3 regions of the Ensifer sp. NM-2 genome follow, and region 3 is predicted to be linked to each of the others. Evidence: riboswitches for the same ligand, from Rfam matches in the RefSeq annotation. Region 3 holds a riboswitch; each other region holds the start of a gene.
What was found. A riboswitch is a leader RNA that binds a small molecule or an ion and turns the genes downstream of it on or off. The one in region 3 is predicted to bind thiamine pyrophosphate.

Region 1: another riboswitch for thiamine pyrophosphate. It lies ahead of thiB (thiamine ABC transporter substrate binding subunit); the one in region 3 lies ahead of thiO (glycine oxidase ThiO).
Region 2: another riboswitch for thiamine pyrophosphate. It lies ahead of thiC (phosphomethylpyrimidine synthase ThiC); the one in region 3 lies ahead of thiO (glycine oxidase ThiO).

The regions. Positions count from the first base shown of each region.
Region 1 covers NZ_PVZR01000007.1:74,371-84,132, forward strand. Annotated here, with positions in the region: gene C6558_RS15870 (ATP-binding cassette domain-containing protein) at 1-345, opposite strand, end outside; gene thiP (thiamine/thiamine pyrophosphate ABC transporter permease ThiP) at 342-1,946, opposite strand; gene thiB (thiamine ABC transporter substrate binding subunit) at 1,978-3,006, opposite strand; TPP riboswitch at 3,056-3,173, opposite strand; partial or broken gene C6558_RS15885 (GNAT family N-acetyltransferase) at 3,308-3,791, shown strand; gene C6558_RS15890 (thiamine diphosphokinase) at 3,878-4,528, shown strand; gene C6558_RS15895 (ABC-F family ATP-binding cassette domain-containing protein) at 4,532-6,358, shown strand; gene C6558_RS15900 (MarR family winged helix-turn-helix transcriptional regulator) at 6,436-6,915, shown strand; gene C6558_RS15905 (multidrug effflux MFS transporter) at 6,912-8,150, shown strand; gene C6558_RS15910 (argininosuccinate synthase) at 8,217-9,434, opposite strand; gene C6558_RS15915 (LysE family translocator) at 9,610-9,762, shown strand, end outside.
Region 2 covers NZ_PVZR01000006.1:193,386-203,147, reverse strand. Annotated here, with positions in the region: gene C6558_RS14660 (dicarboxylate/amino acid:cation symporter) at 190-1,515, opposite strand; gene C6558_RS14655 (sensor histidine kinase) at 1,746-3,614, shown strand; gene C6558_RS14650 (sigma-54 dependent transcriptional regulator) at 3,618-4,979, shown strand; TPP riboswitch at 5,157-5,288, shown strand; gene thiC (phosphomethylpyrimidine synthase ThiC) at 5,383-7,206, shown strand; gene C6558_RS14640 (Zn-dependent hydrolase) at 7,473-8,711, opposite strand; gene C6558_RS14635 (M20 aminoacylase family protein) at 8,756-9,762, opposite strand, start outside.
Region 3 covers NZ_PVZR01000016.1:36,701-46,462, reverse strand. Annotated here, with positions in the region: gene C6558_RS26415 (hypothetical protein) at 193-618, shown strand; gene C6558_RS26410 (hypothetical protein) at 1,609-2,049, opposite strand; gene C6558_RS26405 (hypothetical protein) at 2,282-2,482, shown strand; gene C6558_RS26400 (hypothetical protein) at 2,841-3,110, shown strand; TPP riboswitch at 4,052-4,183, shown strand; gene thiO (glycine oxidase ThiO) at 4,406-5,401, shown strand; gene thiS (sulfur carrier protein ThiS) at 5,391-5,588, shown strand; gene C6558_RS26380 (thiazole synthase) at 5,591-6,364, shown strand; gene C6558_RS26375 (thiamine phosphate synthase) at 6,361-6,978, shown strand; gene C6558_RS26370 (hypothetical protein) at 7,194-7,463, shown strand; gene C6558_RS40990 (hypothetical protein) at 7,587-7,919, shown strand; gene C6558_RS40985 (hypothetical protein) at 7,895-8,143, shown strand; partial or broken gene repC (replication initiation protein RepC) at 8,185-8,385, opposite strand; gene ugpB (sn-glycerol-3-phosphate ABC transporter substrate-binding protein UgpB) at 8,975-9,762, shown strand, end outside.

The DNA.
Region 1 (9,762 bases), on a different contig from region 3:
TATCCGTGCGCGATCAGCGACCGACAGGCGAAGCGAGGGGCTGATGCCGAAGCCGACATTGGTCGCGACGTCGAGATGTGCAAACAGGTTGTTGTCCTGAAAGATCACGGAGACGGGTCGTTCTGCCGGCGCCTGTCCCGACATCGTCTTGCCGAGAATGCGAACCTCGCCCCGGTCCGGCTCCTCGAAACCGGCGATGACATGAAAGAGGGTCGACTTTCCCGACCCGGAGGCCCCGGCAACTGCGACGATGCCACCTGGCTGAATGGCGCAATCGAAGTGCAGTGCGGTGGTGTCGTAACGAACGTCGACGCCAACAAGTTCTACCGCCGCCTGGGAATTCATGCGTTTCGTCCTTCCGGCACTCGCCTGTCGCCGGCCGTGCCGAGCATGGTGAAGATCAGGCAGATGAGGCCGAGGAAGAGCGCCAGACCGGCTGCATCCGCGGTGCGATAGCTGCCCATCCGGCTGTAGAGCAGCCATGGAAGCGTGACCATGTCCTGCGAACCGAACAGCGCCACTGCACCAAGGTCGCCGAGCGACAGCGCCATGGCGAAGGAGAACGCCATCAGCAACGGTTTCCGGAGCGGCGGCAAGTCGATCCATCGCAGGCGATGGAAGCCGCGGATGCCGAGGCTTGCTGTCAGTCGGTCGGTGCGTGCGGCATGTGTTGCCATCGCCGGTGCCAGGATCCGGTGCACGAACGGCAGCGCCATCAATGCGTTGATGGCGACGACGATGGCGGGGGCGAAACGGGCGACATCGCCGAAGGGGCGCAGGAGCAGAAACCATCCCGCACCGAGCACGACCGGCGGCACCAGCAGCACCAGCGACGTGCTGGCGGTGACAGTGCCCGCAAATGCCCTGGCCAAGGTCGGGGCGTGGCGACGCGCCACGACGATGCCGGCGGCGCGGATCATCGCGGCGGCCATGGTGACGCAAAAGAATGCCGAGAGGACGGCGATGACAATGCTGGTGACGAGAGCACGATGCACGGTCGGGTCGCCGGCAAGCTTCACCAGATCCGCACGCAGGCCGGAACCGACGACGGCGATCAGCGGTGCGCCGATGAAGAGCAGCGAGAACAGGATCCAGCCGGCGTCGGACGTCCGGGAGAGGCCGGTTCCTGCATCATAGCGTCTGGAGATTTTGCCCGCGGTTGCGCTTTGTGCAGGTTCGGTCGCGACACGCGTTAGAGCCAGGAGCAGGGCTCCGGTCATGACGATCTGTAGGGCGGACAGGGCGATCGCCCGCGGCGGGTCGAAATCGAAGCGCAGCGCCTGGTAGATCGCGACCTCGATGGTGCTGGCGGCAGGCCCGCCGCCGAGCGTCAGCACCAGCGTGAAGCTGGTGGCGCAGAGCATGAAGACGAGGCCGGCAGCACCTGGCAGCAATCCCCGAAGGACCGGCCACTCGACAAAGCGGAAGAGTGCGGCTGGCGGCATGCCGAGATTGGCGGCGGTTCTCCAGTATTCCGAAGGGATGCGCTCGAGCCCGGCGAGAAAGAGACGTGCGATAAGCGGCATGTTGAAGAAGACGTGGGCGAGCAGGATGCCGAAAAGGCCGTAGATGCTGATCGGCTGCTGCAGCCCGAGGCCGGCGAGGGCGGTGTTGAGCGCGCCCTGCCGGCCCCAGATCTCGATCAGCCCGAGCGCGCCGACAAGCACGGGCAGGCCGAGCGGCAGGGCCATCACCCGCAGAACCCAGACGCGGCCGGGAAAGCTCGGCCGGCGCGCAAGCGCCCGTGCGATCGGGATGGCAAGAACAACGGAAAGCAGCGTCGAAAGGCTCGCCTGCAGCAAGGTGAAGCGCGTTACCCGCCAGATATAGGCATCGAACAGCACGCTGTTGCCGAAGTCACCGCTCTGGAGCAAAAGGGCTGCAATCGCCAGGCCGACAAACAGCAGGATACCGCCGAGACTTAAAGTCCCGGCGGTCATCGTGATGCGATTTTCGGCAGGCGCGAACAAATGCGCCTCAGTTCTTGCTAATGGCGGCCAGCCATTCGTCGATCCAGGCCTTGCGGTTCGCCGCCACCTCTTCCGACGGCAGCAGGAAAGTCTTCTCCGGATTGACCAGCTTGCTAAAAGCCTCCGGCAGCGGCTCCTTGGTCGCCGCGACCGGCATCATCCAGTTGGTCGTCGGAATGATCGACTGGAACTCCGGGCCGGTCATGAAGGCGAGAAACTGCTTGGCAAGCTCCGGCTCCTTGGCGCTCTTGGTCATGCCGGCAACTTCGATCTGGATGTAGTGACCTTCCGAGAATTCGGCCGCCTGGTAGCGGTCGGTGTTTTCCGCCACCATGTGGTAGGCGGGCGACGTGGTGTAGGAAAGCACCATCGGCGCTTCGCCCTTGGTGAAGAGGCCATAGGCTTCCGACCAGCCCGGCGTTACGGTCAGTACCCTGTCCTTGAGCTTGGCCCAGGCGGCGCCGGCTTCGTCGCCATAGACGGCCTTGACCCAGAGAAGCAGACCGAGGCCCGGCGTCGAGGTGCGCGGATCCTCGATGACGATCTTCTGAGAGGCGTCGCCTTCGACCAGTTCCTTCAGGCTCTTCGGCGGCGTCTTCAAGGTCTGGGTGTCGTAGACGACGGCGAAATGGCCGTAGTCATAGGGAAGGAAGGTGTCGTCGGTGAAGTCGCCGGGTACCTTGACGTTGGCAGGCTCGATGCCGTGCGGCGCGAAGAAGCCGGTGGCCTTGGCCTCGGCGACGAGGTTTGTATCGAGGCCGAGCACGATGTCGGCCTTGGAGGCCGCGCCTTCGAGCTTGAGGCGGGTCAGAAGCTCGACGCCATCGGCGACGCCGACATAGGTGACCTTGCATTCGCAGGTCTTCTCGAAAGCTTCGGCGACCTTGGCACCCGGCCCCCATTCGGTGATGAAGCTTTCATAGGTGTAGACGGTCAGCGTCTTGTCGGCAGCAACGGCATTGGCCGCGAAGACAAGTCCTGCCGTCGCGGCAAGCGCTAGCCGGCTAAGAACCTTGAGTTGCGATGAATTGGACATGGCAGGCACCTCTCCCTAAAAATGATGTTGCATGGGAAAAGGGCGTATCGATCCGATCGCGTCTAATCCCTCCGCCGGTATGAGCCGGATCAGGTTCCGCGGGTTGGCGTTCAACGCCTCTCAGCCTTCGGCCGCCATGCGGTCGGAAGGCACCCCGTTAGAGCGGGTAGAGATTTACCGCCGAGCCGGTTTGATGGCAAGCGAAGTTTGAGGACGGCAAAAGCGCCCGCCCCGCATTTTCGCGCCGCGGCGCATGGGGTAAAATCGTCGGCAGAGTTTGCAGACGCCGAAGGAGCCTGCGATGACTGACATGCTCGTTCGCCTTTATGCACTGCCGGCACAAGCGAGATCACCGCTTGCTGACGGTATCGGCATTCACCGCGCAATGGCACCCGAACGAAGCTTGTTGTTCCCTGGATCGAGCAGACATTTGGCTCCGGCTGGGCGGGCGAGGCGGAGGCGGCCTTCAGATCGACGCCGACGTGCATGCACATCGCGGTGTTCGAGGACCGGATCGTCGGCTTTGCCTGCCACGATGTCACAGCGCTCGGTTTCTTCGGGCCGACGGGCGTCGACGAGGCCATGCGCGGACGGGGATCGGCGAGGCGCTCTTGCGCGTGAGCCTGACGGCGATGCGTGACGCAGGCTACGGTTACGCCATCATCGGCGGCGTCGGCCCGGCCGAATTCTACCGACGCACGGTCGGCGCCATCGAGATCCCCGATTCCAACCCCGGGATCTATGCGGAGATGCTGTTTCCCGATACCTTGCCCGAAGATCACTGACAACGAGGACGCAAAATCGCCGGATCGCGCCCTTGTTCGGTTTTCTTGCTTTTCCTTGCCCGTGCCTTTGCGCTATGGGCTTTGCCATGGCCCGATCCACCTTCACCATTCTGCTCGGCGGTGCACTGACCCCGACCGATCGCCTTGCGCGCCAGCTCGCAGGCAGCCGCTTCGTTGCGGCCGATGGCGGCATGCGGCATGCGCGGGTGCTATCCGTGACCCCCGACGTCTGGGTGGGCGATTTCGATTCGACCGAGGAGGCGCTGCTCGCGGAATTTGCCGATGTCCCGCGCGAGCCCTATCCCGCCGCCAAGGCTGCGACCGATGGCGAAATCGCTGTCGAGGCGGCGCTGTCGCGTGGCGCCGAAGCCTTGATCTTTGCCGGCGCGCTCGGAGGATCACGCAGCGACCATGCCTTCCTGCACCTGCTTCAGGCTGCTTCGCTGGCCGAACGTGGGTTGCCGGTGTTCATGACCTCGGGTGAGGAGGAGGCCTATCCGCTGCTTGCAGGCGAGATCGAAATCGATCTGCCGAAGGGCAGCCTATTCTCGATCCTCGGACTGACCGATCTCATCGGGCTTACGATCGTCAACGCGCGTTATCCGCTCACCGATTTCACGTTGCCGTTCGGGTCTTCGCGCACCGTTTCCAATGTCGCGGAGGGTCCCCTTCGCATTTCCCTCGACACCGGCCGGGCGATCGTTCTCGCCCGCCCCTATGACCTTTCCGGAGCCTGAGCCTTGGCGCCTCCCATTCTGAAACTCGACGATATCTTCCTGACCTTCGGTGGCACGCCGCTTCTGGCCGGCGCCAACCTGCAGGTGGAGCCGGGGGATCGCATCTGCCTTGTCGGGCGCAACGGTTCCGGCAAATCGACGCTGATGAAGATCGCCGCCGGTCTTGCCGAAGCGCAATCGGGCGAGGTCTTCCGCCATCCGTCCTCGACCGTTCGCTACCTGCCCCAGGCACCGGATTTCGAAGGCTACGACACGGTGCAGGCCTATGCCGAGTCGGGCCTTGGCCCAAGCGACGACCCGTATCGCGTCGCTTACCTACTGCAGCACCTGGGTCTGACCGGCGAAGAAGACCCGGCACGCCTTTCCGGCGGCGAGGCGCGCCGCGCAGCGCTTGCCCGGGTGATGGCGCCGGAGCCGGATATCCTGCTGCTCGACGAGCCGACCAACCATCTCGATCTGCCGACGATCGAATGGCTCGAAGACGAGCTGACCCGCAGCCGTTCGGCCCTGGTGCTGATCTCGCACGACCGGCGCTTCCTCGAAAAGGTCTCGAACGCGACGGTCTGGCTCGATCGCGGCCAATCCCGCCGGCTCGACCGCGGCTTCGGCCATTTCGAGGCCTGGCGCGACGAGGTGCTGGAGGCGGAAGAGCTGGAGCAGCACAAGCTCGGCAAGGCGATCGAGCGCGAGGAGCATTGGCTGCGCTACGGCGTTACCGCCCGGCGCAAGCGCAACATGCGTCGTCTCGGCGAATTGCAGGACATGCGCTCGCGCCATCGCGGCCACAAGGGGCCGCAGGGCTCCGTTCAGGCGGCGGCTTCCGACGCCAAGGAATCGGGCAAGCTGGTGATCGAGGCGGAGAAGATCACCAAGGCTTACGGCGAGCGGACGATCGTTGCGCCGTTTTCCATTCGCGTGCACCGTGGCGACCGGATCGGCCTTGTCGGCCCGAACGGTGCCGGCAAGACGACGCTTTTGAAGATGCTGACCGGGCAGATCGAGCCGGATACCGGCACGGTGAAACTCGGCACCAATCTTGAGATGGCGACGCTCGACCAGAAGCGCGAGGATCTCAACCTCGACGATACGCTGGCCCACTACCTGACCGACGGCCGGGGCGAGAGCCTGATTGTCAACGGCGAGCAGCGCCATGTCACCGGCTACATGAAGGACTTCCTGTTCCAGCCGGAGCAGGCGCGCACCCCGATCCGCGAACTGTCGGGCGGTGAGCGCGCCCGGCTGATGCTGGCACGCATTCTCGCCCGCGCCACCAACCTGCTGATCCTCGACGAGCCGACCAACGATCTCGACATCGAGACGCTGGACTTGCTTCAGGAGGTCGTCGCCGGCTTTGCCGGAACCGTCATCCTCGTCAGCCACGACCGCGACTTCCTCGACCGCACCGTGAGCTCGACCATCGCGCCGGCCAATCCCGAAGCGCCTGACGGCCGCTGGATCGAATATGCCGGCGGCTACACCGACATGATGGCGCAGCGCAAGGGCGCGATCGAAGAGCGGCGCAAGACGGAGAAGGCGGAAAAGGCCAAGGTGGCCGATGCCGCTGCCCCCGCAGCCGAGGCACCGAAGGCCAAGGGCAAGCTCTCCTACAAGCAGAAGTTTGCACTCGAAAACCTGCCGAAGGAAATCGCCAAGGCGGAGGCGGAGGCAGCCAAGCGCGAGGAGCGGATGGCCGACCCCAACCTCTTTGCCAAGGACCCGAATACGTTTGCGAAACTGGCGAAGGAGCTGGAAAAGCTTCGCGGCGATCTCGCCCGCATGGAAGAGGAATGGCTGGAACTGGAGATGCTGCGCGAGGAGCTCGAGGGCTGAGCCTCGCCGCTCCCGCGTTGAAAGTTGGCAAGGGGTATGATAAGGAAAACTTATTATATCTCTCGTGAACGATCCTGATGCCGACAAAACTCGAATCCGAAACCATCGGCATGTTGCTGACCGATGTCTCCCGCCTTCTGCGTGGCGCTTTTGACCGCAAGGTCAACGCCATGGATCTCGGCATCACGCCCGGTGAAGCGCGCACGCTGATCCAGGTGGCGCTGACCGAGGGCATCAAGCAGGCGGAAATCGCCACGCGCATGGGCATCGAGCCGATGACGCTGTCGGCCTATCTCGACCGGCTGGAGGCGATGGAGCTGGTTGCCCGTCTGCCCGACCCGGCCGACCGCCGCGCCAAGAACGTCGTCATCACCGACAAGGCCGATCCGCTGCTCGCCGAGCTGATGGCGGGGCTGCGCGAGATGATGAATGCCTATACGGAAGGGCTCGACGAGGCGACGCGCGACATGCTCTGCGCCAACCTGCGTATCCTGCGCGAAAATTTGCGCGGCCTCGATCCGTGCGTCGCCGGCAAGGAGAAGGGTGCAAAGCCATGACGCGCCGCATGAGCGAACGGCGCACCAGCATCATCGGCGCCTTCCTTGTCGCGCTCGGCCCCGTTTCCATGGCGCTCTATACACCGGCAATGCCCGAACTGGTCCGCGCCTTCTCCTCCAGCGAGGCGGCGATCAAGATGACGCTGTCGCTCTACTTCGCAGGCTTCGCCTTCGCACAGCTGGTTTCGGGCACGCTCTCCGACGTCATCGGCCGCCGGCGCACGACGCTGATCTTCATGACCATCTACCTCGCCGGCAGCCTGATGGCAGCCTTTGCCCCATCGGTCGCGGTCCTGCTCGCCGGGCGCCTGGTGCAGGGCATCGGCGCCTCCGTCGGCATGACGGTTGCGCGCGCCATCGTGCGCGACCAGTTCACCGGCCTTCAGGCGGCGCGGATCATGAACATGATCGGCATGATGCTGGCCATCGGGCCGGCGGTGTCGCCGACGCTCGGCGGCCTGGCGCTTGGCCTCTTCGGCTGGCAGTCTATCTTCTTCCTGATGGTCGGCTTTGCGCTGATGGCCTGCGTTTGCGTGCAGTTCTTCATGGCCGAAACCGCGACGCCCGATCCGGCCAAGGGCCATCTGCGGCCGATCCTTGCCGCCTATCGCGAGCTTCTGACAGATACCCGCTTCGTCTCCTCGACCCTGGTGATTGCCGGCGCCGTCGGCGCGCTCTACGCCCAAGCGACGATGCTGCCCTTCGTCCTGATCGGCACGGTCGGGCTGACGCCGACCGAATTCGGCGTCGGCATGCTGATGCAATCCGGTTTCTTCTTCTCGGGCACGGTCACGGTGCGGCTGTTAATGCGGCGGTTCACGCCGCAGGCGCTGGTGCCGGTCGGTCTTTGTTTCATCGCGCTCGGCAGTGTGGCGCTCGCCTACACCATGCACGCGCTCGAACCGAGCTTCCTGGCGGTGATGGCGCCGGTCGGCGTCTACGCCTTCGGCATCGCCTTCGTCATGCCCTACATGATGACGGCGGCCATGGCGCCTTTCCCGCATATCGCCGGTACGGCGTCGGCGATGATGGGCTTCATCCAGATGGGCGCCGGCCTTCTCGGCGGCGCCTTGGCGGCCGTTGTCGGCGTGCCGGTGCTGGCGCTCGGCACGATCATTCCGAGCTTCGGCCTTCTCTGCGTGTTCAGCTATCTCTGGTATCGCCGCACCGTTCGCCTGACGCCATTGGCGGCGCCAGTCGATGGCACGCAGCCCCTGCCGGAAGCGGCTGAATAAGACGAAACGAAAAAGCCTCCGCGACCCGGGTCGCGGAGGCTTTTTCTTGTCAGGTGCTTGCCGCTTTTAACGGTTGCGTGCAGCCAGCGTGCGCAGGCGCAGCGCATTCAGCTTGATGAAGCCGGCAGCATCCTTCTGGTCGTAGGCGCCCTGGTCGTCTTCGAAGGTGACCAGCTTGTCGGAATAGAGCGACTTCGGGCTTTCGCGGCCGGTGACCATGACATTGCCCTTGTAGAGCTTCAGCGTCACTTCGCCTTCGACATGCTCCTGGCTCCTGTCGATCGCCGCCTGCAGCATCTCGCGCTCCGGCGAGAACCAGAAGCCGTAATAGATCAGCTCGGCGTAGCGCGGCATCAGCTCGTCCTTGAGGTGGGCGGCGCCACGGTCGAGCGTGATCGATTCGATCGCGCGGTGTGCCGACAGCAGGATGGTGCCGCCGGGGGTCTCGTAGACGCCGCGCGACTTCATGCCGACGAAGCGGTTTTCGACGAGGTCGAGCCGGCCGATGCCATTGTCGCGGCCGTAGTCGTTGAGCTTTGCCAGCAGGTTTGCCGGCGAAAGGCGCACGCCGTTGATCGAGACGGCGTCGCCGCGCTCGAAACCGACCTTGATGACGGTTGCCTTGTCGGGAGCCGCTTCCGGCGAGATCGTGCGCATGTGCACGTATTCCGGGGCTTCCTGCGACGGATCTTCCAGAACCTTGCCCTCGGAGGAGGAGTGCAAGAGGTTGGCGTCGACAGAGAAGGGAGCCTCGCCCTTCTTGTCCTTGGCGACCGGGATCTGGTGCTTCTCGGCGAATTCGAGCAGGTCGGTGCGGCTCTTGAACGACCAGTCGCGCCATGGAGCGATGATCTTGATGTCGGGGTTGAGCGCGTATGCCGACAGCTCGAAGCGAACCTGGTCGTTGCCCTTGCCGGTGGCGCCGTGGGCGATCGCGTCAGCGCCGGTCTTCTTGGCGATGTCGATCAGGTGTTTGGAAATCAGCGGACGCGCGATGGAGGTGCCGAGCAGGTAGACGCCCTCATAGACGGCGTTGGCGCGAAACATCGGGAAGACGAAATCGCGCACGAACTCTTCGCGCACATCCTCGATGTAGATTTCCTTGATGCCGAGCATCTCGGCCTTCTTGCGCGCCGGCTCCAGTTCTTCGCCCTGGCCGAGGTCTGCCGTAAACGTCACAACTTCGGCGCCGAGTTCGGTCTGCAGCCACTTCAGGATGATCGAGGTGTCGAGACCGCCCGAATAGGCGAGAACGACCTTTTTCACGTCTTTATGCGATGCCATGGTTTCCGTCCGTCTGGTCTTGGAAGAGGGCGGCGTGCCGCCTTGGAAATTCTGCGGCACTTTATCCGGAACACGCCTGGATACAAGCGGAAGAACGCTGCGACACCCAAATCCGCTGGCAAAAGCCGACGCTCCGGAATAGACGAGGTCACCGAGTGTTCCAGGAATCGCGCACATGGACTTCCTTCCCAGCCTGCCCACGCTGTTCGGCTTTGCTGCCGCCACGCTGCTGCTTGCGGCAACGCCGGGGCCGGACATGACGCTTTCGATCAGCCGCGCGCTGTCGCAAGGCAAGAAGGCCGCCCTATTCGTGGTGCTCGGGACGAGC
Region 2 (9,762 bases), on a different contig from region 3:
AGACGGTACAGTAAAGTGGGGAGAACGAGAATTTCACAGGAACGTTGGCGGCCCGGCAGCAAACCGCCAGCCTATGACCTAGGGCGGCAACGCCACGAGGCTATCCCGCAAAAGAAAAAAGGCGTGGCCCACCAGAAAGTGGACCACGCCTTGCCGCACCGAGATGCGGTCTTGCCCTAGGAGGCAGCTTTATTCGGCTGGCTGAAGACCCGGAACCGGGCTTTCCGGCAGCGCCCGGCCGCCAAGGGTTGCGGCAAGCTGGGTCTCATCCAGTTCGCCTTCCCACTTGGCGACCACGATGGTCGCAACCGCGTTGCCGACAAAGTTGGTCAGTGCCCGGCACTCCGACATGAAGCGGTCGATGCCGAGGATCAGCGCCATGCCGGCAACCGGCACCGCCGGCACGACCGAAAGCGTGGCGGCAAGCGTGATGAAGCCGGCGCCGGTAATGCCGGCTGCACCCTTGGAGCTCAGCATCGCCACGAGCAGCAGCAGCACCTGGTCGCCGAGCGACAGCGGAATGTCGGTCGCCTGGGCAATAAAGAGTGCGGCGAGCGTCATGTAGATGTTGGTGCCGTCGAGGTTGAAGGAATAGCCGGTCGGAATGACCAGCCCGACAACCGAGCGCTTGCAACCGGCCTTTTCCATCTTGCTCATCAGTCCCGGCAGCGCCGCTTCCGAAGAGGATGTACCGAGAACGAGCAGCAGTTCTTCCTTGATGTAGCGGATGAGGGCGACGATCGAGAAGCCGTTGTAGCGGGCAACCGCGCCGAGCACGACGAAGACGAAGAGCAGCGAGGTCAAATAGAATGTGCCGATCAGCATGGCGAGATTGGCGATCGAACCGACGCCATATTTGCCGATGGTGAAGGCCATGGCGCCGAACGCACCGATCGGCGCCGCCTTCATCAGGATCGCGACCAGCTTGAAGATCGGCAGCGTCAGCGCGTGCAGGAAATCGACGACAGGCTCCGCCTTCTTGCCGACCATGGCGAGCGCCAGGCCGAACAGAACGGAGATGAACAGCACCTGCAGGATATCGCCCTCGGCAAATGCGCCGACGAGCGTGGTCGGAATGATGTTCATCAGGAAGCCGGTGATCGACTGCTCATGCGCCTTCTCGGCGTAGGAGGTGACCGCCTTGACGTCGAGCGACGCGGGGTCGATGTGCATGCCGGCGCCGGGCTGCACCACATTGGCCACGATCAGGCCGATGATGAGCGCGAGCGTCGAGAAGGTCAGGAAGTAGATCATCGCCTTGCCGGCGACCCGCCCGACCTTGGCGAGATCGGTCATGCCGGCAATGCCGGTGGCGACGGTCAGGAAGATGACCGGGGCAATAATCATCTTCACCAGGCGGATGAAGGCATCGCCTAGCGGCTTAAGCTGCGTGCCGACCTCCGGGTAGAAATGGCCGAGCAGGATGCCTGCGGCGATGGCCGCCAGAACCTGGACATAGAGATGACGATAGAAAGGTGTCTTGCCGCGCGGTTCCGCGGATTGGTCGATAATCATGATATCCTCCACTTAGGCCCAGTCCGGCGTCATGCCGGGCCTCCCAGGCCCTATTTCCGAAGCGCGACAGCTCGGGCTGTCATGAGGATGTCATCTGCAATGGGCGTGCCAGATCGCAGCACAGCTGATCAGGCCATTGAAATATCGCCACTTTTTCGAGAATCTTGGATCACGCACACGAATATTTGAGCGGATATCCGCACAGATCATCTGGAAACTTGCGCGGAATAATGCACAATTCCGCCATGTCCATGCCCGCGCCCAGCCCTATCAATCCAGAGGATCTCGACCGGCACATGCGCCGCGCCTGGCTGATTTTTGCCGCGCTAGCGTTGGTGTTGCTGGCAGCGGGGCTTTTTTTCGCCGGCGAATATGGGCGAAACAAGGCGCTTGAAACCGTCGACATCCAGAGCCGCATCGATGCCAATCTCAAGGCCTCGCTGCTGAGGGCAGTGCTGGAGCGGCAGCGCGCGCTGCCTCTGGTACTGGCAGACGATGTAGAGGTGAAGACGGCGCTTGAGAAGGGTGGCGACCAGCCGTTGCAGCGGCTCAATCAAAAGCTCGAGGCGCTGGCCGCCAATACGGATGCGGCGGTGATCTACGCGATTGGCCTCGACGGCGTGGCGGTGGCTGCCAGCAACTGGCGCGAGCCAACCAGCTTCGTCGGCAATGACTACGCTTTCCGCGAATATTTCCGGCTGGCGATGCGCGATGGCAAGGCCGAGCATTTCGCCATGGGCACCGTCAGCAAGCGGCCAGGCCTCTACATATCAAGACGTGTCGACGGGCCTGACGGCCCGATTGGCGTCGTGGTCGCCAAGCTCGAATTCGGCGGGGTCGAGGCCGATTGGCTCGCCTCCGGCAAGCCGGTCTATGTCACCGACCGGCGCGGCATCGTGCTGATCACCAGCTTCCCGTCCTGGCGCTTCATGACGACCCGTACCATCCCCGGGGATCGCCTCGCCGCCATCCGCGACAGCCTGCAGTTCGGCGATGCCTCCCTGCTGCCGCTACCGTTCCGCCGGATCGAGCCAACGAGCAATGGATCGAGCGTGCTGACAGCGCTTCTGCCCGGCAGCAGCGAGCGGCAATACCTCAGGGTCGAGACCATGGTGCCCTCGACCAGCTGGCGGCTGGAGCAATTGGCACCGCTAGACGCAGCCCTTGGCGCCGCGAGCCGCGAGGCAAGGCTGCTGGCCCTTGCCGTTATCGTGCCGCTGCTGGCGCTTGCCGCATTCCTTCTTCGCCGGCGCCAGGCTTTGACGCAGGTCGCGGCCAACGAACGCGCCGCGCGCGATGAGTTGGAACGCCGAGTGGCCGAGCGCACACAGGACCTAAGCCTCGCCCGCGATCACCTCGAAACCGAGATCGCCGACCACAGGCGCACGGGCGAGAGGCTGCAGGCGGTGCAGCAGGAACTGGTCCAGGCCAACCGCCTGGCAATCCTCGGACAGGTGGCGGCGGGCGTTGCCCACGAGATCAATCAGCCGGTCGCAACCATCCGCGCCTATGCCGACAATGCGCGCACCTTCCTCGACCGCGGCCAAAAAGAAACCGCCGTCGAAAATCTCGAAAGCATCGCTGCGCTGACCGAGCGGGTCGGCACCATCACCGACGAACTGCGCAGCTTTGCGCGCAAGGGCCGTTTCGTCGCCGAACCGACGGCGATGCGGGAGGTGATCGAAGGCGCTCGAATGCTGCTGCGCAGCCGCTTTGCCGGCCGCATGGACGCGATCGTCATCGACCTGCCTGATAACGGCCTCAGCGTGCTCGGCAATCGCATCCGCTTGGAACAGGTGCTGATCAACCTGTTGCAGAATGCCCTGGAAGCCCTCGGTGATCGGGCAGACGCTGAGATCCGTGTGCGGTGCGAGTTAGGCCCCTCCGAAACAGTTTCGCTTGTTGTCGCCGACAATGGTCCGGGCATTCGGCCCGATATCCTCGAAGACCTTTTCACGCCGTTCAACACCTCCAAGGATGAAGGTCTCGGTCTCGGCCTTGCCATCTCCAAGGAGATTGTCGCCGACTATGGCGGCGACATCGAGGTCAAGACCAGCCCTGAGGGCACCGTCTTCACCGTGCGTTTGAAGAGGGCCTGAGCGATGCAGCAATCCGTATGCCTCGTCGACGACGACAGCGAACTCAGGCGGGCGATGAAGCAGACGCTGGAGCTTGCCGGCCTCGCGGTCTCCGCCTTTCCCGGCGCGGCGGAAGCGCTCGCAATCCTCAACCCGGATTTTAGCGGGATCGTCATCAGCGATATCCGCATGCCCGGGATCGACGGCCTCACGCTGTTTCGCCGGATCGCCGATTTCGACCCCGACCTGCCCGTCATTCTGGTCACCGGCCACGGCGATATCCCGATGGCCGTTCAGGCCATTAAGGACGGCGTCTATGATTTCATCCCGAAACCCTTTGCCGCCGACCGTCTGGTGCAGAGCGCACGCCGCGCCTTGGAAAAACGCCGGCTGGTGATGGAAAACCGCGCGCTGAAACGCGCAGCCGAAGTCGCCGGTGAGAGCCTGCCGCTGATTGGCCAGACACCGGTCATGGAACGGCTGCGCCAGACCTTGCGGCATATCGCCGACACCGACGTGGATGTGCTTGTTGCCGGCGAAACCGGCAGCGGCAAGGAGGTGGTGGCGACGCTGCTGCACAATTGGAGCCGGCGCCGCAACGGCAACTTCGTGGCGCTGAACTGCGGCGCACTGCCGGAAACGGTAATCGAGAGCGAGCTTTTCGGCCACGAGCCCGGCGCCTTCACCGGTGCCCTGAAGAAGCGCGTCGGCCGTATCGAGCATGCGAGCGGCGGCACGCTTTTCCTCGATGAGATCGAGGCGATGCCGCCGGCAACGCAGGTCAAGATGCTGCGAGTGCTTGAAGCCCGTGAGATCACGCCGCTTGGCACCAATATCGTGCGCCCCGTCGATATTCGGGTCATCGCCGCGGCCAAGATCGACCTCGGCGACCCGGCCCAGCGGGGCGATTTTCGCGAGGATCTCTATTTCCGGCTGAACGTCGTCACCCTGTCGATCCCGCCGCTGCGCGAACGCCGGGACGATATCCCCCTTCTCTTCTCGCATTTCCTGACGCGGGCAGCCGAGCGTTTCAAGCGCGACGTGCCGACGCTTTCGCCGGCCGTCAGCCACTATCTGAGGTCTCATTCTTGGCCGGGCAATGTGCGCGAGCTCTCGCACTTCGCCGAGCGCGTCGCCCTTGGCGTCGAAGGTTCGCTCGGCCAACCGATTGCCGCGGCGCCGACCAGTGCCGGCCTGCCCGAGCGGATCGAGCGCTACGAGGCGGAAATTCTGAAAGAAGCGCTGCGGGCGCAGCACGGCGACGTCAAGGCGACGATCGAAGCGCTCGGCATTCCGCGCAAGACCTTCTATGACAAGCTGCAGCGGCACGGCATCAACCGTGCGGATTATGCCGATCGCCGGGGATCAGAGAAGTCCGGCCGCTAGCGCATTTCCAGGAAAAGTGCGGAGCGGTTTTCCGTCAGGAAATGCGTAAAAACGAAAAGAACGAGCGTGCCCGCGGCTTCGTCTCATCCGGAAACGCTCTACCGGGCAATCAACAGGCCTGACACGCAACCTTCGGATTAACGCTTGACGGCGCATCCGGATCGATGGCTATCTCTAGGCATTCACCAGGGGGGTCCCGTCAAGGGGCTGAGATACTGCTGGGCGGATCGGCTTTGCCGACCGAGGCGCAGTGACCCGTTGAACCTGATCCAGTTCATACTGGCGTAGGGACGGTGCAGACATTGACGCCACGATTCCGTCATTCGCGCGGAATTTCAGGCAAACATGTCTTTTCCTTCCGGCTTCAGAACTGGGTCTCCAACCGCAAACTTGGAGCCTCATCATGAATATTGCCACCAAACCCGCAGAACTCTCGGTCACAAAAGGCCCGCTTCCCGCCTCGAAAAAGGTCTACAAGCCAGGCACGATCCATCCCGACATCCGCGTTCCCATGCGCGAAATCACCCTGCACCCGACGTCGGGCGAGCCGCCGGTCACCGTCTACGACGCCTCCGGTCCCTACACCGTAGAAGATGCCAACATCCGCATCGAGGATGGATTGCCAAGACCGCGCCGCGACTGGATCATCGCTCGCGGCGATGTCGAAGCCTATGACGGGCGCGACGTGCGGCCGGAAGACAACGGCTTTGCCTCCGGCGACCGGCTGACGCCGACCTTTCCCCTCCGTCACGCGCCGCTGCGCGCAACCGGCCGGCGCGCGGTGACGCAGCTTGCCTATGCGCGGGCCGGCATCATCACGCCCGAGATGGAGTTCGTCGCCATCCGCGAGAACCTTGGCCGCGACGCTGCACGCGCCGCGCTACGCGACGGCGAAAGCTTTGGCGCCCATCTCCCCGATCACGTCACGCCCGAATTCGTCCGCCAGGAGATTGCCAGCGGCCGCGCCGTGCTGCCGGCCAACATCAACCACCCAGAATCCGAACCGATGATCATCGGCCGGAATTTCCTGGTGAAGATCAATGCCAATATCGGCAACTCCGCCGTCACTTCGTCGATGGCCGAGGAAGTGGAGAAGATGGTCTGGGCCACCCGCTGGGGCGCCGATACGGTGATGGACCTTTCGACCGGCCGCAACATCCACAACATCCGCGAATGGATCATCCGCAACTCGCCCGTGCCGATCGGCACCGTGCCGCTCTACCAGGCGCTGGAAAAGGTCAACGGCATCGCCGAGGATCTCACATGGGAAGTCTATCGCGATACGCTGATCGAGCAGGCGGAACAGGGGGTCGATTACTTCACCATCCATGCCGGTGTCCGGCTGCACTATATCCCGCTGACCGTCGACCGCGTCACCGGCATCGTCTCGCGCGGCGGCTCGATCATGGCGAAATGGTGCCTGCACCACCACAAGGAGAGCTTTCTCTACGAGCACTTCGAAGAGATCTGCGACATCTGCCGCGCCTATGACGTCTCGTTTTCGCTCGGCGACGGCCTGCGTCCGGGCTCGATCGCCGATGCCAATGACGCGGCGCAATTTGCCGAACTGGAAACGCTGGGCGAGCTGACGAAGATCGCCTGGGCGAAAGACTGCCAGGTGATGATCGAGGGCCCCGGCCACGTGCCGATGCACAAGATCAAGGAAAACATGGACAAGCAGCTCGCTGTCTGTGGCGAGGCGCCGTTCTATACGCTTGGGCCCCTGACGACCGACATCGCCCCGGGCTACGACCACATCACCTCGGGCATCGGTGCCGCGATGATCGGCTGGTTCGGCACGGCCATGCTCTGCTATGTGACACCGAAGGAACATCTGGGGCTTCCCGACCGCAACGACGTCAAGGTGGGCGTCATCACCTACAAGATCGCGGCCCATGCCGCCGATCTCGCCAAGGGGCACCCGGCGGCCCGCACCCGCGACGACGCCCTGTCGCGCGCCCGCTTCGAGTTCCGCTGGGAGGACCAGTTCAACCTGTCGCTCGATCCGGAAACCGCCCGCTCCTTCCACGACGAAACCTTGCCGAAGGAGGCGCACAAGGTCGCGCATTTTTGCTCCATGTGCGGGCCGAAATTCTGCTCGATGCGGATCTCGCACGACATCCGCGCCGAGGCGCAGAAGGAAGGTTTTCAAGCGATGGCGGCCAAGTATCGTGAGGGTGGCGACCTCTATATGCCGGTCGACAGCGAGGCAGACGTTCGGGGATAACGACCACGCCAGAAGGGGCGGCGACCCCGCCCCTTCTGGCGCCCGGCGGGCTCCGGCACTCTTTACGCAATGGCCCATCTCTTCGTCATGCTCGGGCTCGACCCGAGCATCCACATTGGAGGCAGCCGGCTTGTCGATACGAGGCTGACACAGAGGTGCCGGCTGGATGCTCGGGTCAAGCCCGAGCATGACGGTGTGAGAGGAATTGCTGCCGCATCAGCATCTTGATCGCTCCAAGGAGGTCGCACCCGGCCCCTTCCGGCGCCCTAAGGGCTACCTGCAAGCCGGACGGCGACGTCGAGCAGGACATTGGCACCGGCGACGAGATCTGCCGGATCCGTGTGTTCGCGCGGATTGTGGCTGATCCCGTCGCGGCTCGGCACGAAGATCATCGCCGCCGGCGCGATGCGCGCGATCATCTGGGCGTCGTGGCCGGCGCCGGAGGTCATCCGCCGGCTCTTCAGCCCACGGGCCTTCGCGGAAACTTCAATCGCCGCGACGATCGCACCGTCGAAACTGACGGGCTCGAACCGGGCGAGACGCTCGACAGAGACGATCACATGCTCTTCCTGCTCAAGCCGGTCGAGAAAGCCGGAAAGCGCGCTTTCAAGTGCCCTCAGGCGATCCTCGTCCGGGTCGCGCAGGTCGATGGTAAAGACCGCGCGCGAGGGGATCACGTTGATCGCGTCCGGCTCGAAGCGCATGGTTCCGATCGTCGCAACGCTCGGCGCGTTTGATCGCGCGATGTGCTCGCGCAGGAACAGGCCGACGCGCGCGGCAGCAAGGCCCGCATCGCAGCGCATCGCCATCGGCGTCGTGCCGGCATGATTGGCAACGCCGTCGATGGTCACGCGCTGCCAGGAAATCCCTTGCAGATTTTCGACGGCGCCGATCGTGGTCGCTTCGCGCTCAAGCACCGGCCCCTGCTCGATGTGCAATTCAACATAGGCATGAGGTTTCAGAAAGCCGGGCTCCGCGGTGCCGGCGTAACCTATGCACGCGAGTTCCGATCCGAGCGTCGTGCCATCGGTTCCGACCGTCGCAAGCGCGGCTTCGACCGCAAGGCCGCCCCCATGAACAAGCGACCCCAGCATATCGGGCGCGTAGCGCACCCCCTCCTCGTTGGTAAAGGCCGCGACGACGATCGGGCGGACAGGCGCGAATCCCTGCTCCTTCAGTGTCTCGATGACTTCGAGGGCGGCCAGCACGCCGTAGCTGCCATCGTAGATGCCGGCATTGATGACCGTGTCGATATGGGAGCCGAGCATTAACGGCGATTGCCCGGCGTTATCCTGGCTTTGCCAGACGCCGAAGATATTGCCGATGCGGTCGACGGCGATCTCCAGCCCCGCGGCCCGCAGCCAAGCGACTAGGCGGTCCCGCCCGAGCTTGTCGGTGTCAGACGCAGCAAGCCGTGTCAGTTGCCCCTGATCGTTGCGCCCGATCGCGCCGAGTTCGCGGATGCGGGTAAGCAGACGTTCGGCATTAATGGACTGATGAGACATGACGGCGCCGCCTTCAATCGTGTTTGTATTGAGCATCGCGACTGTCACTGCCCCACATCCGGTGCGGCCAGCCGTTGCCGGACGATTTCGGCGTGGAACCGGGCACCGAAGATCAAGGCATCGTCATTGAAGTCGTAATGCGGATTGTGCAGCGGCGCGGATTCCTGGCCGTTGCCGATAAAGACGAAGCAACCCGGCACATGCGCGAGGAACCGGGCAAAATCCTCCGATCCGGTCATCGGCTCGGCGGCGACGGCGACATTGTCCGTCCCGAACACCGCACCGGCCGCTGCGAAGGCATGATCGACGAGAGCCGGATCGTTGAGCAGCGGCACGAACTCACGCGTATAGGTCACCTCGACCTCGCAGCCATAGGCATCCGCCGTCCCCTTGGCGATCGTGCGCATCTGCTGTTCGATCCTGGCGCTCACCTCAGGTCGGAAGCTGCGCGCATCACCGAGAATGCGGGCCAGGCCTGGCAAGGCATTGCGCGTGCCGTCGGTGATCAATTCGGTCACGGAGACGACGGCGATATCGGCCGGAGAGAGCCTTCGCGAAACGATGGTCTGGAGATTGACCACTGTCGCGCAGGCAGCGACCAGCGTCTCGTTGCCCGCGTGAGGTCGCGCGGCATGGCCGCCGACGCCCTTGAGCGTGACCTCGAAATTGTCTTCGGCCGACATGATGGCGCCGGCACGGGTCTCGAACTTTCCGACCGGCAGGCCCGGCATGTTGTGCAGCCCATAGATCTCGTCGAAGGGAAAGCGTTCCAGCATGCCATCGGCGAGCATGGCAAGTGCACCCTTCCCCCATTCTTCAGCTGGCTGGAAAACGAAGCGCACGGTCCCGTCAAAGCCGCCCTCCTCGGTCAGCAGCTTCGCTGCGCCGAGCAGCATCGCCGTATGGCCGTCGTGGCCGCAGGCGTGCATCGTGCCGGGCCGGGTAGAGCAATAGGCAATTGTCCCCTGTTCCGCGATACGCAGCGCATCCATATCGGCACGCAGCGCTATGGCGCGATTTCCCGTTCCATGCCGCAGCGTGCCGATCACCC
Region 3 (9,762 bases):
GAAGTGGGAGGCGTTCGGCTATGCCCACGGACGGTCGGCGCCAAACTGGTATTGCTTCGAACACAAGATCGAATGGCCACCGGCCAAGCGATCCTGACCCACGGCGCTAGGCGGGCGCCAATCTCAGACATGCGGCACAACTCGCCCCGATCGACGATCGGGCACTGAAGAATGCTATCTGGAGTTCAGCAAGTGACGGACCACGCCAAACTATCCTCATTCGTCGCCATCCATCTGGCGGTGATAGACCAATCGACCAAACGCCGCTTCGCAGGAACAGGCGTTTCGCGCCGCCGCGAACAAGACAGCGCCCGCTCAATCGCTGAGGAACTCGTCAGGCATATCCGCATCAACCACCGTATCGAGCGCGCCGGAACTACGGTCGACGATGCCGACGTTGTCGCGCTCGTCGCGGCCGAGCTTTGGAAGCTGCCTAACGCAGTAGCGAAAGACCTCGTCGCCATTGACGCCAACAGGAAAGAGGTCGCCCGTACAGCCATCGTCAATGCGCTGGTCGAAGCATTGACCCGGAGCTACGAATTCACATTCCTTCAACCCGAGTATCGGGGCATGGGGCCGTCGATCTACAAGGCGGCCAATGTTGGCCCACGTCGATAGCGCCTGCAAGGCTTGTCTGGGGGGAGGAACAATCCTCTGAGAGACGCGTTTTTTGCGGACATGCGACGTGCTGTCGAACTCTCGAGCCCCTCCCGCAGGGGCCTATTTTTTTAGCTCGAAGATCGGCCAGCTCGCGCAACGCTTTGAACGACGGATGACGGAGCTTCCCGTCGCTGCTCCATGACCGGTCCCCCTTTAACCGTTTGCAGAACGACACCTTTCTAGCAGCATGGTGGCAACACGTTCCCGACGAGGTGTGCCAGCGTGGTTTTGTCGAGAGCCGCGTAAAGGAGAAATTAGGGCTGCCCTGCTCGATGCGGCGAATATGATCCGGACGTTGCGGATTATCCTGGATGGGAAGGAATGAAGCTTCCCATGTTTGAACAAGAGTCCCCTCCGCCTGAGCTAGTTCGAAAAGGCTAAGGGCAAATCGCTCCGTTTTGAAGTAGCTTTAGCAGCTTCTAAAATTGGAGAGGATCCCGCAATGCCGAACTATATCGCATGCGCCCTAGCTATCCTCACATACTTTTCGTGCACCGCCTCCTATGCTCAGACGACCTTCCAGGTCCCAGGACACCCATTTCGCTCGACTGTGAATTGTGTTCGCGAGGCGCCAATTGGCAAGTTCGACCGCAAGTGCGACATTCCACTAACCGGCTGGCGCTGCGCCGAAGGTCTGTGGCTGCCGATTGTCCAGAGCGGCCTCTAGGTCGCTAGAGGTCCCAGGGCGCACGCCCCTGCCCCAAGCAAAGCAGCGCTCTGGGATCACCTCGATCGGCACGGCCTGGCGGGATGGTTCGGCACAACTCTGTCGATCGTGGCACCTGGTCGACGCATGCGTTGTAAGCAGTGCAGCAACAACAACGGTAACGTGATCCGGGTGCGAAAACACCGACGGTGATTGTCGACCGCAGCGATGGAACATTGTTGTCGCACCCGAGTTATAAGAGCACCCCAACGTATCAGCTCCAAGGCCCCTCTTCCCCGGGTCTATTTTTTGAGCTCGAAGACATCAACGTTCTCGGCCAGCTCGCGCAGGCCTTTGAACGATGGATGCCGTAACTCCCCTTCGCTGGTGATCTCGGTATAGGTGATCTCGGCGACAAATGCCGGCTCACAGAAAACCGCGTTCTTGCGCTTGAGCGCGACCGGCGGCATGTCCGACAATTGCTTGCGAAGGTCGCGGGCCATTTTGTCCGTAAAGCCTGTTCCGACCCCGCATACATAGACCAGCTCGTTGCCTCGCCTCGCCGTAAGCAGCAACCGCGAAATCGCGCCGGCCACCTTCGTCGATGGCTCACATCCGACGACTACAAAGCCGTCGCTCTGGATGCACTTCAGCTTTACCCAATCGCCGCAGGCACCTTGATCGAGAACCGTGGGCGGGTACTTTAGCCAGAGCCATAAGGCACGCACGCCGAACAGATTCACGATACATTAGCAATCGGAACAATGCCCTACCGCACGCGTTTTTAAATGCATAAGCGTTGGTGTATTGTGGAGGCAACCCAACGTGGGCTCCGGACGGTCTGGCTACTCTCCAACCCAAAGACCGTCTGGATCTCCCTCCACGAGTCCAGTGTAATCCCCCCAGCAACGGCGCATACTCTATGCGGGGCAAACGTCGGCCCTGTTCTCCCCTGGGCCGGCTAGGATTAGGGCTATGGGTAAAGCGGTTGGATCTCGCACAGGGATTGTAACGCCTGACGACTTCAAGCAGATCGAATGTGTCTTCCGGGAAATGGTTCAGGAAAGGCACCTCGCCTTTGATAGCGATGAAGCCGTTACGCTCGCGGCGCACCTGATCAGCCTTTTTCAAAGCGGCATCCACGACCACGATGCGCTCAAACAAATGGCTGGTTAATTGGGAGGGTGGCTGCCTGACCCGGCGGGACAACTGGAAAAGAGCGGCCTTCTTTTAGGGCTCTGCGGGAAGACCGCTAGCAATCTCAGCAACGACTAAATATCGAACTAAATCTAATGATTGGCGAGAACAATTCGCATTTAAGGAAAGGGGCGGCTAAGGGGTCGTCTCGTTTCCGCTGTCGTTCCCGCGGCGCCTTTTATAAGCGCCGCATCTCTGTGGGCTCTGAGCCGGATTCCCCGCTACCAGCAGCAGTTCGACGCACGCAAATCTCAACTTTTGCTCACTTGGAGCCAATTAAAGATTTCGCTATCTTTCTCTCGTCGGTGAAGGCGGTAGCTCAAGAAGGGAGGTCTAAATGGCTATTCACTTTGACCAGTCAGGTTTTGAACTCGCACCCGAACAGCTCGATACACTTCAAAGGATATTCGATCGCATTTGCTTCGAAACGAGGATCCCGCGCCAAGACATCCGCGCTGGCCGCCTCGCAAAATTCCTGATGGATGAATTTAGGTTCGGCAATACGGATGAGTTGGCGTTAACAGAGTGCGGTCGCTGGTTCTGTAGGCGGGCGAGCCCAACACGTCGAATTCAGAGCGAACAGCAACCGACCAGTATGCTGCACTAGGCGATGTGTTGCTCAACACCGCAGAGTGACGCGCTGCCCCACTCTCGGCCCTCGACTGGGATCACACTACGCCAGGCATACTCCGGTCAGCGTGGCCGCGCAACGGCCACGCCGTCATCGAGATGCCCCAGAGACAGCTGAAAATATTCCGGATCCGAGGCCCGATCCGATATGCATGTGCTCGTTAATTCAGCGCCGGCGTCGGTCCCCAGACCTCGCGATAGAATCGGAAGTCGGCACGTTCATGTCCGTGCTGCGAGCAGCAGGCGACGGGACTTATCGAGACCAAACATGTCGCCATAGCGATCGAGCGCGACCATGACGGAGGTGAAGTTGCTTGCATTGACCGCCCTTTCGCGGCCGAGCGAATTTTCTGCACAGATATGGCGCCATTCGGATTCCTTTTTATTGGATGCTGGCCATTTTCCGACCAGGCTTGCACCGTGAACCACTCAAAAACGGGGGAAACTCATGGCTCCAGGACGGCGCCCTACTGAGGAGAAATGGTCGAACTGCATGAATCGCCGTGGCTCTCATCGCCTCGGGCGCGCCCGCGCAGGCGGACACGACGGTGTGCTTGGGAAATGTGTGTCACTTCCAGGAACGGCACCAACCATGAAAGGTCTCTGAGCGACATCAATGAAGAAGCGAGAAAGGAATCGCTTGAGAACATTCGAGACCATTGATTGTTGTGGGGCAGACGATGCCTCCACTTGCCTGAGAGCAAAACTCACGCTGCAGCGCCTTTTCTACTAAACGCATGCTCCTTGATGCCTTCCCGCCGCTAGACGAGCGCGAGGCCCGCCGCATTGATGCGCCGGCTCATGTTGCTCCTCTCGGCGCGATACGCGTTGAGTCTAAGGTATGTGGATGACGCTTTAGCCCCGTTGGAAATAGACTAACAACGCTTGACAAAGCACGGCATTGGCCGTTCAACTCGGTTCATTCACCAGGGGAGTCCCGACAAGGGGCTGAGATATTGCTGGGCGGATCGGCTCTTTCGACCGCAGCGCAATGACCCGTTGAACCTGATCCAGTTCATGCTGGCGTAGGGACGGTGGGAACGACGGCAGTTGCGACAGCTCCTTTGCGATCGCGTGGACGTGTCTCTATCTTTCCAGCGCCAAGATCTGGGTCTCCAAACGTCAAGGTTGGAGCCGACCAATGGTTTTTTCAGATGTCGTACACGAGCCAAACCGCGGACATAGACGGCAACATCGACGCCCGTTAGCGGTGCGGCGCATGGATGAATGGCCCTACAGCTCCGGCCAGGTAACAGCTCGAACGGCTGCCAAATGAGGCAGGTGCTGATCAACGGAGCGGGTGTCATCGGCCTTGTCACCGCATACGAACTGGCGCGACGCGGCATTGAGGTCGACGTCTTCGAACGTTCAAAACGGATTGGCGCCGGCGCATCCTGGTTTGCGGGCGGCATGCTGGCGCCCTGGTGTGAGCGCGAAAGTGCCGACGAGAAAGTCGAACGCGTCGGCGCGACAGCCATCGAGTGGTGGAAGACGGCGCTGCCCGACAAGGTCGTGCAAGAGGGGACACTTGTCGTCGCCGCCGCGCGCGATACACGCGAGCTCGATCGCTTCGCGGCGCGAACCAAAGGGCACAGATGGCTTGATGCAGACCAGATAGCCGAACTGGAACCCGATCTCGCCGGCCGTTTTTCTCGTGCACTCCACTTCCCGAGGGAAGCGCATCTCGATCCGAGAGAGGCGCTGCCTTCACTCCATGACACATTAATGGCCATGGGGGTGCGTTTTCATTTCGGCCAGGCGACCGATGCCACCGTCGATCGCCGTGTCGATTCGCATATTGACTGCACAGGCCCTGCCAGGCTCCCGGATGACGCGGCACTGCGGGGCGTGCGTGGCGAGATGCTCTATCTGCGCACCGGCGACATTCAACTGTCGCGTCCAGTGCGCTTCCTGCATCCTCGACACCCCATCTATGTCGTTCCACGCCGCCAGGGCGTCTTCATGGTCGGGGCAACAATGATAGAGAGCGAATTGTCCGGTCCTATCACTGCACGGTCGCTGATGGAGCTCTTAAACGCAGCCTACGCCCTGCACCCGGCCTTCGGCGAAGCGCAGATCACCGAAACCGGAACTGGCATTCGCCCCGCCTACCCCGACAATCTGCCAAGGATCACGAAAAGCGGTTCGATCTATTCCGTGAACGGTATGTATCGGCATGGTTTCCTGCTCTCGCCGGCTCTTGCGCACGACGTTGCCGAACTTCTGCTCAACCCGGACCACAGATCGGAGTTCTATGATGAACCTTAACGTCAATGGCGAAGAGCACGAGGTCGCCTGCTCGACGCTCGCCGAACTGATGGCTGCACTCGACTATGAAGGAAGCTGGCTGGCGACCGCTGTCAACGGCGAACTCGTTCACGCGGCCGACCGCGATCGATGGCGCTTAGGCGATCATGATCGCATCGAAATTCTCTCGCCGATGAAAGGTGGCTGAACATGCTGCAAGTCTACGACACGGAAATCACCTCTCGACTGCTTCTGGGAACAGCGGGCTATCCATCTCCAGCCGTGCTTTCGGACGCCGTGCGGGCTTCAGGGACACAAATCATCACGGTCTCGTTGAGGAGAGAGACGGCCGGCGGCAAAGCGGGAGGTGCGTTTTTCGAACTGATCCGCGAGCTCGGGACGAAAATACTGCCGAACACCGCCGGCTGCCACACCACCAAGGAGGCGGTGCTCACTGCCAAGATGGCGCGCGAGGTTTTCAAGACGAACTGGATCAAGCTCGAAGTGATCGGCAATCACGACACATTGCAGCCGGATGTGTTCTCGCTGGTCGAAGCCGCACGGATCCTTTCGAACGAAGGCTTCGAGGTCTTTCCCTATACAACCGACGATCTGGTTGTCGCCGAGCGCCTGCTGGAAGCTGGCTGCCGCGTGTTGATGCCCTGGTGCGCTCCGATCGGCAGTGCCATGGGGCCGCAAAATCCGTCCGCCTTGCGGTCGATGCGCGCGCATTTCCCGGACGTGCCTCTGATTGTCGATGCGGGCATCGGCCGCCCTTCGCATGCAACGACAGTGATGGAGCTCGGTTTCGATGCCGTGCTCCTGAATACCGCGGTGGCCGGCGCGGGAAATCCGGCCGTGATGGCATCGGGTTTTGCCAAGGCGATCGAGGCCGGTCGGCTGGCTTTTGAAGCCGGCATGCTCGAACCGCGAGACCTGGCAGTCCCCTCCACCCCGGTGATCGGAAAGGCAGTCTTCTCATGAAGCTCGATCCCTTCTACCTCATTGTCGACAGCGCGAATTGGGTCGAACGCCTCGTTCCAATTGGAGTGAGGCTGGTCCAGCTTCGCATCAAGGAAAGACCCGATAGCGAGGTTCGTAGCGATATCCGCATCGCCAGAACCATATGCGACAGACACGGCTGCCAACTTGTCGTCAACGACCATTGGCGCATGGCGATCGACGAAGGCTGCGATTTCGTTCATCTCGGTCAGGAAGATCTGGCGCAAGCTGACGTGGCCGCCATTCGTCGGGCCGGACTGAAGCTCGGCATCAGCACACATGACGAGGCCGAACTCGATATGGCGCTGTCAGTCGCGCCCGACTATGTCGCGCTGGGCCCGGTCTATCCGACCATTCTCAAGAAGATGAAGTGGGAGCCGCAGGGGCTTGCCCGCCTCACCACTTGGAAGAAGAAAATCGGATCGACCCCGCTGGTTGCGATCGGTGGACTGAACCTTGAACGTATCGATGGCGTTCTCACACATGGCGCGGAGTGTGCCGCGGTCGTGACCGACATTACACGTAGCCAGGATCCCGAGGGCAGAACAAGGCAATGGATCGCTGCGACGTCACGGTGGCGCATTGCGCCAGCTTGAACGAGATCTTCGTTTCCCAGCCGGCGACCACGGCCGAGCACCGTCCCCAGATGAGCCTCACCCTCAGAAAAGCCGCAACAACGGAAAATCGGCCGAATATAGATGCCTAGAAGAGCCTCGCGAGGCTAACGTGTGACGGCGTAGTCACCGACGATCCTTGTTTCGCAAGGATCGTCAAGGTATATAGAAACCTGAAGGTGCTGTGGTCGAGGAAGATGTCTATTGTTGCAGTAAAGGTTTTGTCGACTGTCAACGCCCCTTATGGGACGAAGCTTTCGGCTGAGCAATTGGCATCCAAGATTTCCGATCCTGCCAGCGCAGTCAATTTCGATGCGTCGGCGTTCTCCTTTTTTTCCGAGGTAGACGAGAACCTTCAGATCTCGTTCCTTGGCGAAATGCACGTTGATCCGGCGATCGCTTCCGACTTAGCACGGAAGTTCTCGGCACTTGCCGGTTACCCGCTACCTTTGGCGCGGGCGGCATAATTGGTCGAACACCCAGCCAGCAGATGGGGGGACCTGTTTGATCACGCTGGCTGCATTATCGATCAGGCAAGCTCCCAACTCACATTGATCGACAATTGGACTTTTAGAGGCGGTACCGCCCTGATGCTCCAGATCGATCATCGCGAGAGCTTTGATGTCGACATCTTCATCGATGATCCGCAGCTTCTGAACCCGAAGACACAGGGCTACGCGCTCGACATCAACCCTGACGGCTATCAGTCCGATGGATCAAGAACATTGAAGATCGTCTTCGAGAATGTTGGCGAAATCGACTTTATCTGCGCGCCCAGCCTGACTGATAACCCCACGGTGAAAGCGGAGGTGCGCGGTCGCGACGTCCTGCTTGAGACCCCTGGCGAAATCATCGCAAAGAAAATATTTTACCGCGGGCCACGATGCAGCCCCGCGACATGTTCGACATCGCCTGCGTCGTGAAGACTCACGGTGTCGAGTATCTCAATGAGGCCCTTACGCCCTTCGGAGACAAATGCGAGAAGGCTCTAAAAGTCGCTCGCCAGATGAACCCGCAGTTCGCGGAGACCATCATGACAAGACTTTTGTACCGTGAAGGCTTTTCCGAGATTCCACGCCTGGGACAGGCAATGACGATCAAACTCCTGGAAGCCATCTGCGCTCATTCGACCGGCGCAAAAGTCTAGCATGAGCCCATCCAAGTCGCAGACCGCCACTTTGGGCGCTACTAAGGCTCCCGGACTGAAGCGCCATTTGCTCGCAACAACGCCATCAACACTGGTCCGAGCGAAAACTCCCCTCGCCGCGCCTTTGCCGTCAAATAGCACAGACAACCGCCGGCCGAGTTGATGTAGCCTGCCTTCTCGAGAATGCAGGCCATCGTTGCGGCGACGCTTTCCGGTCCGATCGCCTCACAAGCATCCTGATAGAAAAGACAAGTCCAAGGTCGCTTCCGATGCAGGCTTAACAGTACTGAGCCTGATGCCTTGCCGGCTGGGCATCTCTGCGAAACTGGCTCCGTGCGCGCGATGTGCCCACGCTGGTCATGCTGCACGCCCAGAAAAGGATGAGCGTACCAGGCGGCGGCCGCTATCGCGGCCAAAGCCCGTTCGCGCGCGGCTTGACCGGTTAAAAGGGTCGCCGCGGAGGTTCAGCGCAAGCGCCGGCCGCAGGCCGGGAACCGGGACCGACTACCCCCGGCAAGCCGCTCCGCACTCCCGAGGCATTTCACGCTTCGCGACCATGCGCCCACGCCCTGGCAGCCAAAACCGAGGGGCAACAATCTCGCCCAATCGCGCAGATTTGGCTGGGATTTCCACCGGCCTCGGTGAAGAGAACACGGCACGTCATGGTTAAGTGGAATACGCGTTCTATTGTCATATTTTCGTTGCATATTCATTTCATTTCGCTTCTACTACTTTTTGGTTTCGCAGCGAAGGTTGCGTAAGCTTCGATCGAGGAGGATCGATTTTGCCGGGCGTGCCAAATGCCCTGGCTTTTGAGAAATGGGAGGAATCATGTTCAGACATTTGAACTGGACCGTCGTGGTCGCGTCCGCATTTTCAGTCGGCCTTGCTTCAAACGCATTGGCCGCTACCGAGCTTTCCTGGTGGCACGCCATGACCGGCGCCAACAACGAAGTTGTCGACAAGCTGGCAAAGGAATTCAACGACAGCCAGACCGCCTACAAAGTCGTGCCCGTCTTCAAAGGAACCTACCCGGAAACGTTGAACGCCGGCATTGCCGCGTTCCGCTCCAAGCAGGCGCCCGCCATCCTGCAGGTCTTCGATGCAGGCAGCGGTGTGATGCTGGGTGCGGAAGGCGCGATCCTGCCGGTGGCAGAGGTGCTCCAGAAGGGCGGTTACGAATTCAACAAGGATCAATACCTGCCGGGCATCGTCGCTTATTATTCGAAGGCGGACGGTACGATGCTGTCCTTCCCTTATAATTCGTCGTCGCCGATCCTCTATTACAACAAGGACGCGTTTACGAAGGCCGGCCTCGATGCGGAGAACCCGCCGAAGACCTGGCCGGAGGTGTTCGACGCGGCCAAGAAGATCAAGGCGAGCGGCGCTTCGGCCTGCGGCTTCACCTCCACCTGGCTCACCTGGATCCAGACCGAAAACTTCGCAGCCTGGAACAACGTGCCTTACGGAACGAACGAGAACGGCCTTGCCGGCCCCGACGTCGAACTGAAGGTAGACGCACCGCTGTTCGTGCAGCATTTCCAGGCGATAGCCGATCTCGCAAAGGACGGTACGTTCCGTTATGGTGGCCGCACCTCGGAGGCAAAGCAGCTCTTCAC